4 regions of the Sporosarcina sp. E16_3 genome follow, and region 4 is predicted to be linked to each of the others. Evidence: riboswitches for the same ligand, from Rfam matches in the RefSeq annotation. Region 4 holds a riboswitch; each other region holds the start of a gene.
What was found. Region 4 has a riboswitch for lysine ahead of I2483_RS07010 (aspartate kinase). Riboswitches for the same ligand answer to the same signal wherever they lie in the genome.
Positions count from the first base shown of each region.

Region 1: it holds a riboswitch for lysine, as region 4 does, so the genes downstream of both, I2483_RS11015 (Na+/H+ antiporter NhaC family protein) here and I2483_RS07010 (aspartate kinase) in region 4, are expected to answer to the same signal.
Region 2: it holds a riboswitch for lysine, as region 4 does, so the genes downstream of both, I2483_RS08845 (transporter substrate-binding domain-containing protein) here and I2483_RS07010 (aspartate kinase) in region 4, are expected to answer to the same signal.
Region 3: it holds a riboswitch for lysine, as region 4 does, so the genes downstream of both, dapA (4-hydroxy-tetrahydrodipicolinate synthase) here and I2483_RS07010 (aspartate kinase) in region 4, are expected to answer to the same signal.

Region 1 covers NZ_JADPRX010000016.1:45,841-48,911, forward strand. Annotated here, with positions in the region: gene I2483_RS11015 (Na+/H+ antiporter NhaC family protein) at 324-1,895, opposite strand; lysine riboswitch at 2,039-2,220, opposite strand; gene yunB (sporulation protein YunB) at 2,276-3,037, opposite strand.
Region 2 covers NZ_JADPRX010000011.1:43,977-47,047, forward strand. Annotated here, with positions in the region: gene I2483_RS08835 (amino acid ABC transporter ATP-binding protein) at 1-203, opposite strand, end outside; gene I2483_RS08840 (amino acid ABC transporter permease) at 222-974, opposite strand; gene I2483_RS08845 (transporter substrate-binding domain-containing protein) at 1,039-1,878, opposite strand; lysine riboswitch at 2,010-2,192, opposite strand; gene I2483_RS08850 (LysR family transcriptional regulator) at 2,327-3,071, opposite strand, start outside.
Region 3 covers NZ_JADPRX010000010.1:39,385-42,455, forward strand. Annotated here, with positions in the region: gene dapA (4-hydroxy-tetrahydrodipicolinate synthase) at 61-945, opposite strand; lysine riboswitch at 1,068-1,245, opposite strand; gene I2483_RS08345 (hypothetical protein) at 1,919-2,134, shown strand; gene I2483_RS08350 (VCBS repeat-containing protein) at 2,196-2,915, shown strand.
Region 4 covers NZ_JADPRX010000007.1:98,078-101,148, forward strand. Annotated here, with positions in the region: gene I2483_RS07005 (YslB family protein) at 1-110, shown strand, start outside; gene I2483_RS07010 (aspartate kinase) at 162-1,379, opposite strand; lysine riboswitch at 1,469-1,648, opposite strand; gene uvrC (excinuclease ABC subunit UvrC) at 1,697-3,071, opposite strand, start outside.

The DNA.
Region 1 (3,071 bases), on a different contig from region 4:
GATATCATTTTGTTTCCTCTTACATGCCTATTGTAAAACAATCTTCCTATTCGGTCTATAGCGATTTTTCTAATTTCTTCTTTCGCAGTTCAATTCCTTCAAATAAGTCTTTCGATTGACAGGAAAATCGGTTATTCGCAATCATCCTTTCCTAATTCTTTTAATTAACCATTGAGTGGAAGTTCGCCATTTTCTGATTATATTAGTCTTAACACCTAGTATATATACCTATCTGACTATTGTCAAAACTTTTTTTGTCGAAATACTATTTCAGACATAATAAAGAAGCGGCAAAAAAACTCGCCGCTTCCAATCATTTACTATTATAAAGACTGCTGTCCTACGTTTTTTCTAGCTTTCATCGTCCACATAGAAAACAATACTACAAGAATAACAATGACACCAACTAGACCAATCCATATGGACCCCGTAATACCCAGTATGATATAGCCCAATGTAGCTACTACAGCACAAATCAGCGCATACGGAAACTGTGTCGAAACATGATCAATATGGTTACATCCTGCACCTGTAGATGATAGAATCGTCGTGTCAGAAATCGGTGAAGAGTGATCACCGAAAACCGCTCCTGCAAGAACTGCTGCAAGCGCAGGTAGTAACATTTCTGGTGCCGCGTCAATCATTATGGTTCCTGCAATCGGCATAAGAATACCAAACGATCCCCATGAGCTTCCTGTTGAGAAGGCCATAATACCAGCAAGGATAAACATGATGACTGGCAGGAATGAAACCGGTATATTTGATTTCAGTACAAGCTCTGATAAATATAGACCTGTTTCCAGTTTTCCAATCAAGAAAGATAATGACCACGCAAAAATAAGAATCAGTACAGGTGGCATCATTGCTTTCAATCCATTTGTAAAGGCACTGCCAATAAGAGAATAGCTTGCCGTTTCATTATTTTTCATCTGTTGCATATATAATACTACCGCTATCAGCGTGGCGAAAATCCCACCAGATAGTAATGCAAGAGAGACATTCGTATTTTCAAAAATCGACAAAACGTTCATTGATCCGCCCGCTTTATAACCTGTCCAAACCATCACTGCAAATGTCACTGCAACTAGTGTAACGATTGGTGCGACCAAATCCCGAACGCGACCATGTGCATGTACAGGGAATTCCTCTTTCAGCTGACCTGGAATAACTTTATCAGGATCAAACAATTGACCTGTTTCTGTCGCACGCTGTTCATGTTTTTTCATTTCGAATAGATCGAAATTCGTCCATGCAAGGAAAAATACCATTGCAAGTGTTGCGATAACGTAAAAATTCATAGGCGCCATCATGACAAAGGCAGATAGTGGCGAATAGCTAATTGCTGCAGCGCCGCCAAATATTAGTGCAAGTTGCCCGATTAAAAAAGCGCCCCAACTGGAGATAGGAGAAATGACACAAATCGGTGCTGACGTGGAGTCAATTAAATAAGCCAATTTCGCTCTGGAAACGCGATGCTGATCTGTAATCGGCCGAGCAATTTGCCCCACTGCCAATGCATTAAAATAATCATCCACGAAAATAGCAATACCGAGAAACACCGTGAGTAATTTTGCACCGCGTTTTGTTTTGATATGACGCACTGCCCATTCTGCAAATGCCCGGCTTCCCCCAGACAAACTAACAAATGCAGTGATAACTCCTAATAGAAGAATGAAAAGGATAATATAAATATTTCCTGTATTAAGTCCACCATCCCAAAATGTAGCCTTGACCGATTCCCATAAGTTCTTCAGCGATTCGACAGGTCCGAATGACGCCGTGAGTAATGCGCCTGAGACTATTCCTGTTCCGAGCGACAACAGCACTCGCTTAGTTGCAAACACCATAATAATTGCGATTAGTGGTGGTAAAATTGATACCCATGTTCCTATCATCTACTATTCCTCCATTTAGTCGGGTTGAGGCCCTGTATAGGGGGAATAAAAATACGGCTACTAACTACACTCAGCAGAGTGCATCAGGAGCCGGCTTTATCTACGTTTCGTTTGTTGGATAACTAATACTGCTTATCTAACTCACGACTTGTAGCTCATCATACATGTTCAAAGATGTATGACAGTGTTATCCCTATTCGGAATAACCCCAGTTTGATAGATCCTGACAATCCTACCAAACTTCGGCAAAGCTTCCTTTTACACACGGTCATCGGTGTCAATCTCGCGTGTGTGACTAATAAGCAATGCAGCCTCTACCCAATCGATATTTCAATCCTTTACTAGCCTATCAGTTATCCACAGCATTTTCAAGTCCCTTGTCATTCCTCTTTCACGGGAGGGGCAGGAACTTCAACTGATGGCGGATTCCCACTACCAGTCGTATAGATTTGTGGCACAGTTGATTGGATAAGACCCATAGCTACTGGTATTCTTTGTGTCACTACACTTTGCTTTGTTGCAAGCGGGACAATGATTTGGACATTTACTGTCAATAGTATATTCACTTCAACAAGAGCATTGTTAATACCAAATTCACTTATTTTTGTATCTATTGTCGACTGAACTTGACCTATGACATGGAAACGAATCGGTATTTTCGGCCCCAAGTTCCCTAGTAATGGAATATTTGCCGCTTGAGCAAGAGGGACAAAAAAGACAACTCCCTCGCCACTTTCCATCGCTTGCGGGTCAAATTCGATCTCTTCTGTTGGTAATATTGCTAGATTTCCCGATTCAGCCTGTTGAAGGTGGGCCTCGACAAGACCATGTATCTCTGCTGATGCTCTGTTGATTATTTCTGTGTTGAATTTAATCATTCCCTTAGAATCATTCGGGACATTCACGATAATATCATTGACGTCAAGGACATTGACAGTCCGTGAATTGATGGCTTTGTTGATAACATGAGATGCGATTCTTTGTGTTTGTACCTCTGCATAGTCAACATAAATCGGAGTAAGCCTCGCATTGATAAAATATATAAAAAGGGCAATCGCGATAATAAACGCAGGAATAAGAAGGGGTAACAGTTTACGTTTCTTTTTCCTAGACTTTCTAGTGACCTGGCCATTAAATCTCAAAACGACTCCCTCCTGCTATACATTATGCAAGGAG
Region 2 (3,071 bases), on a different contig from region 4:
ATATTTTTCCCTTGATAGATAATTTGACCGCCACTTGGTTTTTCTAACAGATTAATACAACGTAGTAGAGTAGATTTTCCAGATCCAGAAGATCCAATAATGCAGACAACTTCTCCTTTAGATACTGAAAAGTCTATGTCCTTTAAGACTTCATGGTTTCCAAAGGATTTACTTAGATGTTGAATATCAATTACGTTTCCCATGTATGCTCCCCCTTCCTTTTAATGCTCTTTTGTATTTGCTCCAATCACTTGTGCTGGTTGACCTATCATACTGTAATTTTCTGGACCCTCTAATCTTCTTTCGAAATATCGTAGAATTAGTGTCACGGCATATGTCATGATGAAATACAAAATACACGCGATGAAAAATGGCTCAAAATATTTGAAGCTGATTCCTGCCACGGTTTTTGTTTGAAAGTATAGTTCTGTTACACCAATTACATTCAATACGGATGTATCTTTAATATTAATGATAAATTGATTTCCAGTTGCCGGTAAAATGTTACGAATCACTTGTGGTAATACAACGTTTAGCATCGTTTGGACATGATTCATACCAACCGCTTGTGCTGCTTCAAATTGTCCTTTTTCAACAGAAAGTACACCGCCTCGAACAATTTCAGCCATATAAGCCCCTGTGTTAATTGATACGATAAATATAGCTGCAGCTGTTCGGTCGATATCTATGCCAAAAGCTAAAGCAGAACCATAATAAATGACCATAGCTTGTACAATCATTGGCGTTCCACGGAAAAATTCTATGTACATAGTTAGAATTACGTTAACTATTTTTAAAAAGATCCTTTTTACCCGTCGTTCTGGCGCGGGTATCGTACGAATAACCCCTGCTACTAAACCAATAACTCCACCTAATATAGTACCAATTATGGAAATTAAGAGTGTCATTCCTGCTCCACGAAGGAACATCGGCCAGTTATTAATAATTAATGATAACATCCACTCAAAGCTCATACTTTTCCCCCTAGTTCATACATAAAACCGACTGCAAATAAATGCAGCCGGTACCACTTCACCCTTATTTAGCCGCTGGCTGATTTTTAATAGCGGCATCCATAATACTTTGACGTTCTTCCTCTGAAATATCTGCTAAGATATCATTAATCTTGTCTGTTAATTCACTGCCTTTTTTCAGTCCGGCTGCCACTGCCGTTTCTTCTTCATCCGCTTCAAACCCATCTGTAAACTCGACCATTGCAAACTTATCATTTGCTGAAGTAGCACTAATTCCTTCTGGACGTTCAGATACATATCCATCAATCACGCCTGATTCCAGGGCAACACGCATTGCAGGAAAGTTATCTGATGCGGGTTGTTTTTTCACGTCTTTAATTTGATCGATTACCCCATAGTGAGATGTATTTAACTGACCAGTTATTTTTGCTCCAGAGAAGTCTTGGATGGAAGTAGCCCCTTCATACGATCCACCTTTTTTGACAATCATTACAAAGTTTGACGTGTAATAGTTATTAGAGAAGTCAATGGTCTGTTTGCGCTCTTTTGTCGGTGACATCCCTGCAAAAATCGCATCGATTTTACCAGATACTAATGCGGGTACAAGACCATCCCACTCCGTTTTCACAACCACTAATTCCATCCCTAAGCCATCCGCAATCTTTTTCGCAATTTCAACATCGTAGCCACCTGCATATTCTGCATTGCCATCGATTTTCACACCACCATTGGCATCACCCATTTGCGTCCAATTAAATGGGGGATACCCAGCTTCCAAACCTACTGTAAGCGTTTCTTTTTCTTCCGATGAACCTTTGCTCCCGGAACTACTTGCCCCGCATCCCGCTAATAGCATAATTGCTGAAAAAGACAGTGCTAGTAGTAATGATAACTTTTTCTTCATGAACAAAATCCCCCTTTTTGTTTAGATTTCCAAGTATCTTTATATACTAAAAAGGCCAACCTGTACAAAAAAAGACCTGATATAATCTCAGATCACAATATGTATAGTTGCCCTAAATCCTCTTCCTTCCATAATGAGATAGCACACCTCAATAAACCGGAACGTTTATTGAGACAGTCCTACAGTTCTTAACTGCAGACCCAGTAAGTAATACAGAGAAATAGTACAAACTTCGGCGATATTTCCTTCTCCCTAGAATCGTAGCTTCTCAAGCTCCTCTAAGGACTGTTAAATAACGCGCCTCTACCTCACCTATAAAAAGTGAGGTTGTATTCAATTATGATACATACTCTACAAGAATATATTCTATCTGTCAACCGGTCTAACAAGTGGCTGACTTTGTTATATAACAGCCTAGTAATTTATTAATTGGCAATAAACAGAAGAACTAATTATTTTTGTTTTCTACGATTTCTACAAACTTTGTTGAAGCTCGTGATAGTGGTACACTTTTTAAAAAGCATACGCCTATACTTCTCTTAGGTATTTCTTCAATCAGTTGTACTTCATGCAATAATCCTTTAGTTAAGTACTCTTTGGAAAATTCTCTAGTCACACATGCTATCCCTAAATTTATTTTAGCAAACTCCAATAATAAATCATGTGAACCTAATTCAAATTCCGGTGAAATCTTTATACCTTTAGATATCATAAAATCCTCCACATACCTTCTGGAATTTGATTTTGATTCTAGAAAAATTAATGGCAGTTTTACTAATTCATGAAGGCTTAACGGTTTAGCTAAGATTTTCTTAAATCTCTCCCCGTAAACAAACGTATCCTGGATATCAATACACGGCCTTAGTTCTAATGTAGGATCATCAATCGGGAAGTTACAAACAGCAATATCCACCCCTCCTGATTTTAAAATCGTACAAAGTTCCAATGTTGTACCATTAACGATATTAAATTTGATATTCGGGTATCTATTATGAAAAGCTTCTAAATAGGGAAGTAAAAAGTACCTAGAAATGGTATCCCCTACGCCTATCTTTAATTCACCTGTCGTTAAATTCTTAAACTCTAAAATCTTTTCTTCTCCGACATGAATTAAATTAATGGCCGAATTAGCATACTCAAATAAAAGACTGCCTTCATTTGTTAAAGAAACTCCTTTAGGTGTTCTAATAAAA
Region 3 (3,071 bases), on a different contig from region 4:
GGGGCCAGGTTCTTATTGATTTGTGAATTGATTTAGAACCTGGAACTTTTCACAACCTTTTTAAATAGTTACTTTTTCATGGATATTTAGTGCTTGTTGCAGAGAACTTAGTTGTTCATCGTTTAAAGGAATCATAGGTAGGCGGACACCACCGACAGGGATTCCTTTTAAAATCAAAGCTGCTTTTACAGGTGATGGATTTGGGGCAGCAAAAAGTGCTTTCATTATTGGCAGTAGTCTGCGATGATCCCTAGCTGCCTCTTGGACGTTGCCACTTTTGAAATGTCCAATCATCGTTTGCATTTCATTCCCTAAAACATGGGATGCTACAGAAATGACACCAGCTCCACCGATCGATAAAACTGGAATCGTTAAACCATCATCACCGCTATACACTGAAAAATCTTCAGGTGTATCAGTAATAATTTCGGCCATCGTATCTAAATTACCGCTTGCTTCTTTAATAGAAACGATATTTGGGATTTTTGAAAGGCGAATGACTGTTTCAACAGATATGTTGACAACACTGCGTCCGGGAACATTATAAAGTATAATTGGTAAAGATGTGACCTCCGCAATTGTCTTAAAGTGTTGATATAATCCTTCTTGGCATGGGTTGTTATAGTATGGGGCAACAAGCATAATACCATCGACACCTACATCTTCTGCAAGTATTGTTAGCTCAATTGATCCTTTCGTGTTGTTCGAGCCTGTACCAGCAATTACTGGAACTCTCCCATTCACAACTTCGACTGTAAACTTGAATAAATTCAATTTTTCATCATCCGTTAACGTCGGAGACTCTCCTGTTGTACCAGATACCACTAAGCCATCTGTTCCATTAGCAATTAAATAATTAATTAAGTTTTTTGTAGCTTGAAAATCAATTTCACCATTTTCATCAAAAGGAGTCACCATTGCAGTTAATACTTGTCCGAAATTCATTATTTCTCCACATCCTATAATTTATTTTAAAAAAATAGAGGAAGAAGGGCAGTTAGTGAATTAACGCAAAAAAGCAACAACGAGGGCTCGTTGTTGCAGTAGAAATAATAAATTATTTCTTTGCATAAGATAGCCCTCCATATAGTTTCCTATATGACAATCCTGTGTTTATTCAACACAGAACCAGCTTCAAGAAAATGAGATTCTCTCCACTTCGGCAAATTCCCCTTTCCACAATTGTCATAGGATCTCATTATCCTCTGATTGTGTACTGATGGTCTTTGCGCCTCTATCCTTACTTCAAAAATTTTGAAATAAGTGAATTTCTAATTAGACAAACTTTACCCCTATTCTAAAGCAATTGCAAGTGAAAGGTGCTGAGTTCAAAAAAAGTTCTGAATTTAATGGGAAATTTATATTCTTTAAAGTGTTATTACGTCTGCCAATTAACCATTTTCTCACATAACATACTGGTGAGGAGGGCTTGATATCCTCCATTTTCACTGGACCATTTCCTGCTCGCTTGCGGCTAACTATTTATGACATTTTTACTGTGGGGCAGGTATTGCTAGAAGTGACTACGTCACTTCTAGCAACACTCTTTTCAGTAATACTGTTGCGAATAGTTGCCTGTCGCGTTCCTACAATGATCAAGTGAAAAATGCGGTTGTTTTGAAAGTAAAGAGTAGATGACATTCTATTGAGAGTGTAAGTGCCCGAATATGCAATTTCGGGCACTCATACACGTTATATAATGTGCTTCTTACTGACTTTTAACAAAGAGTATACATCTAATCATGTGATGCCTTATAGAAGGTGACACTACTTTAAAATAAAAAAGAAAAAACCATAGAGAAAGCATCAGGCGCCAAAATTGCATTTTTGGCGGCTTTTCTCCAGGTAGGAAGTCAGCTATTCTTTCGTCCCAAAAAACTTCAGCACTACTTGAACTTATACATTTGGAGAGCGACGGATGAAGGACCACCATACGATTAACGGAAAAAAGTGTGTAGGGATGCGACAAATTCGCATCCCTACACATCCAGATATCTCGGTAATTGTAATAGAAGTCATTCAATCCAAAGCAATCCAAAAGCGCAACCATACAAGTAGTGGCCAAGGGAGGATTAAGTTACTTACTGGTTGGTTTTGGTTAATCAACACATGTGAAATGTTATACAACTTGTAGCAAACATTCCGTTAAACCATAGGATAGATATAAATAAAGGCATAATGAAAAGGGGAACGTTATGAATATTTATAACTCACCAGCTAGTAGGAGTCAACCCAGTATTGTTGCGTTTGCTCAGGGAGATGTTACCGGAGATGGAGTAAGTGATTATGTCTATTTAACTGGAATAAAGACTCCAGATAGTCCATTTACACAAAATATAACCCTTCATGTTAAGGATGGAAGAACAGGTGTGTCAACAAGTATCCCGCTGCGGGAAAATGTTGGCTATAATCCTTCCTTATTCTTAGGTGATTTTACTGGGGATGGTGTAGCTGATATATTAATAAGTATTGCTACAGGTGGTAGTGGTGGAACAATGTACTATTATGTTGTTTCCTTTGTTGGCAATAAAGCAAAATTAATTTTTGATTTTAATGTATATAATGATCGATACCAATATGACGTTACGTATCAAGACAATTATAAAGTTGAAATTGTCAGCAAGGTGAATAATGAAAAGTACATTATCGACATATCTACAAGAGGTGCTGAGTATTTATCTGAAATATATTATGGGAATGGAAAATTGAAAAAACCAATAACTGGTTTTGTGAACCCTTTGAGCGGTTTATATCCAGTAGATTTTGATTCAAATAAAGTTTATGAGCTTTTAGCTTATCAAAAAATTGCGGGAAGATATAATGCAGATTCTTTAGGGTATATTATGAACACATTAGGATGGAATGATAATAGATTTGTTTTGCAAAATCAGTATGTAGCTATTTTTGGCTCTTAGGATTCTTCTCAAATGGGAAGTTTTCCGGGGAGGGGCGTTATTTGGTAATCTTTAACGCGTCTGGATTTGAAGTGCGGATTCCTAATGGAGGAATACTTTCGTATTGCTTTGCTGAGGCGTTATCAAGTTGAGCTAAACTATCTTATTCTACGAAGC
Region 4 (3,071 bases):
ACCAGAAATTTAGTGGATTACTCACTGAGTGCTACGGAGAATCGAACGCGAAGGATGGTCTCATACACTTCCAAGTGAAATGGGATTTGAAAACGAAAGTCGAGGAATGAAAAAGAAGATGCATCCCTAATCGGGTGCATCTTCTTTTTCTATAAATCATTTCAATTTGCATCCAATCCGAATTGATTATGAAGCGCCGCTACCGCTATTTCCACATCCGATTCAGGAATAACAACGGATACCTTGATTTCAGATGTACTGACCATTTTCACAGGAACCGATGCGCCACGAAGTATCTCAAACATTTGCGCAGCAACTCCTGGGTTGGATACCATTCCACTTCCGACGATTGAAACTTTCGAAAGACCCACTTCAAAATCAGCTCTACTGTAACCAAGGGCGTCTTTTTCTGTTTCCAAAACGTTAATCGCTTCTGCGAAATCTTCTTTCTTGATAGAAAATGAAACAGACGGCTGTACGCCTTCCATAATTGTCTGGACGATAATATCGACGTTAACATGGTGATTCGCAAGTGCAGTGAATATATTCGCAAGCGAGCCATTGTATGGAACGTCATACATAACTGTAATCCGAATAATATCTCTTTCAAAGGCGATGCCCCGAACAATTAAATTGTTTTCCAAATCAATTTCCTCCTTGATAATCGTTCCTTCACCTTCCATATGCGCAGGTCTGACCCGAAGCGGCATTTGATGGTTCTTGGCAAACTCAACCGCTCTTGGGTGAAGTACCCCTGCGCCTAGATTCGCGATTTCAAGCATTTCATCATATGATATTTCCTCAAGCTTTTTGGCTTGTCGAATTAATCTTGGATCCGTCGTAAATACCCCTTCAACATCTGTGTAAATATCACAGATTGCTGCATCAATCGCAATTGCAATTGCGACAGCACTTGTATCAGATCCCCCACGACCAAGTGTCGTCAACTCACCCGAGCTGTCAGCACCTTGAAAACCGGTAATCACTGCAACAGCACCCGATTCAAGCGTTGTCACTATTTTATCCGCATGGACTTGCTCGATTCGCGCATTTCCGTGGACTGATTCTGTCGTGACGCCCGCTTGCCACCCTGTGTATGAGCGAGCTTCCAAACCTTGTGCTGCAATTGCCATCGCTAGAAGGGATGCCGTTACTTGCTCACCTGTCGCAAGTAGCATATCAAGTTCACGGCGGCCCGCTTTCGGATTAACTTCTACGGCGAGCTTTAGAAGATCGTCCGTTGTTTTCCCCATTGCAGAAACGATAACCGCCACTTGATTCCCCCGATTTACTTCACCTTGAACAAGCTTTGCGGCGCGTGCAATCCTTTCGGGGTTTGCAACTGATGTGCCGCCGAATTTCATTACAATTCGTACCATGATTTTTCCTCCAATTTCCCCCTGAACGCAAAACGGCCCTCATAAGTATGAGAGCCGGTCCGATTGGAGCTATCGCCTAAGAGACGCCCCGTTCAGATAGCTCTCCAGGTATTTTTATACCTGACAGACTTCCATTTATTCAATGGAAATCCAGCAGGACAATCGTGACAGCCGATTGGTCCGCTTCGGCGAATACTCCTTTCAATCTCGTTCATCAGGCTGCCGCCTTCCGGAGATCTACTATTGGTACCCGCACCTCTATCTTCACTACATATGAAATTATAAGTGAAAAAACGCAGTGCGTTCACTCTATCACATTACTTCTCTTCTCGCAATGCCTCTTCACGGAAATACGTTTCCACTGATTTCGCAACCGCCAACGACAAGCCCGCTTGTTGCAACTCTTCAACGGATGCTTCACGAATCTTTTTCATAGACTCAAAATGTCTAAGCAACATCGTTTTCCGCTTCGGTCCTACGCCCGGTAATCCATCAAGTGCTGACGTCAATGAATTCGTTTCGCGCCGTTGCCTATGGAATGTGATCGCAAACCTGTGCACTTCGTCTTGAATTCTTTGTAACAAGTAAAACGCTTCACTTGTTCTTTTTAACGGAATCATTTCAATCGGATTGCCATAAAGGAGTTGCGCCGTCTGGTGTTTATCGTCTTTCGCAAGTCCGGCAATTGGAATTGACAAGTTTAGCTCATCTTCAATGATTTCCCTTGCTGCTTCCATATGGCCTTTGCCACCGTCTATCACGATAAGATCAGGTAGTGGCAAATCATCCCTGAGCACACGGATATAACGCCGTCTTACAACTTCACGCATTGCGGCATAGTCGTCATGTGCTGCCGCTGTCATCGTTTTATACTTTCGGTAATCTTTACGGTTCGGTTTCCCATCAAGGAACGACACCATCGCAGAGACCGCATCTGAACCATACATATGCGAGTTATCAAATGCTTCAATACGGAACGGTATGGTGATATTCATCGCCTTACCAAGTTCTTCACACGCACCAATTGTACGGAGTTCTTGTCGTTCAATTAGTTGAAACTTTTCTTTCAATGAAATCTCGGCATTTTTGATGGCAAGATGGACAAGATCTTTCTTTTTACCGCGCTGTGGAATGAATACAGGTACATCCAGAAGCTGACGGACGATTTCACTGTCAATCCCTTGAGGTAACAGGATTTCTTTAGGGATTAAATGTTGAGACTTGCCGTAAAACTGTCCGATGAACGTCAGCAGTTCTTCTTCCGGTTCTTGATAAACGGGGAATAGCGATACATCCCGTTCAATTAGCTTTCCTTGACGGACGAAAAAGACTTGAACACACATCCAGCCATTGTCTACAGAAAATCCGAAGACATCTCGATCAGTGAAATCATTCATCGTCATGGCCTGTTTTTCCATAACCGCTTCAATATTAACAATTTGATCACGGTATTCTTTCGCTCGCTCAAACTCCAAGTTTTCCGCGGCCGCAGACATTTTTCCCGTCAATTCTTTTTTGACACTTTTATAACCGCCATTCAAAAAACGGGTAATATCATCAACCATTTCCTTGTACGTTTCCAACCCCACTTCATTGACACAGGGGGCGAGGCACTGGCCAAGATGGTAATACAAGCAGACCCGATCCGGCATTGTATGACATTTTCGATAAGGATAGAGCCGGTCAAGCAAT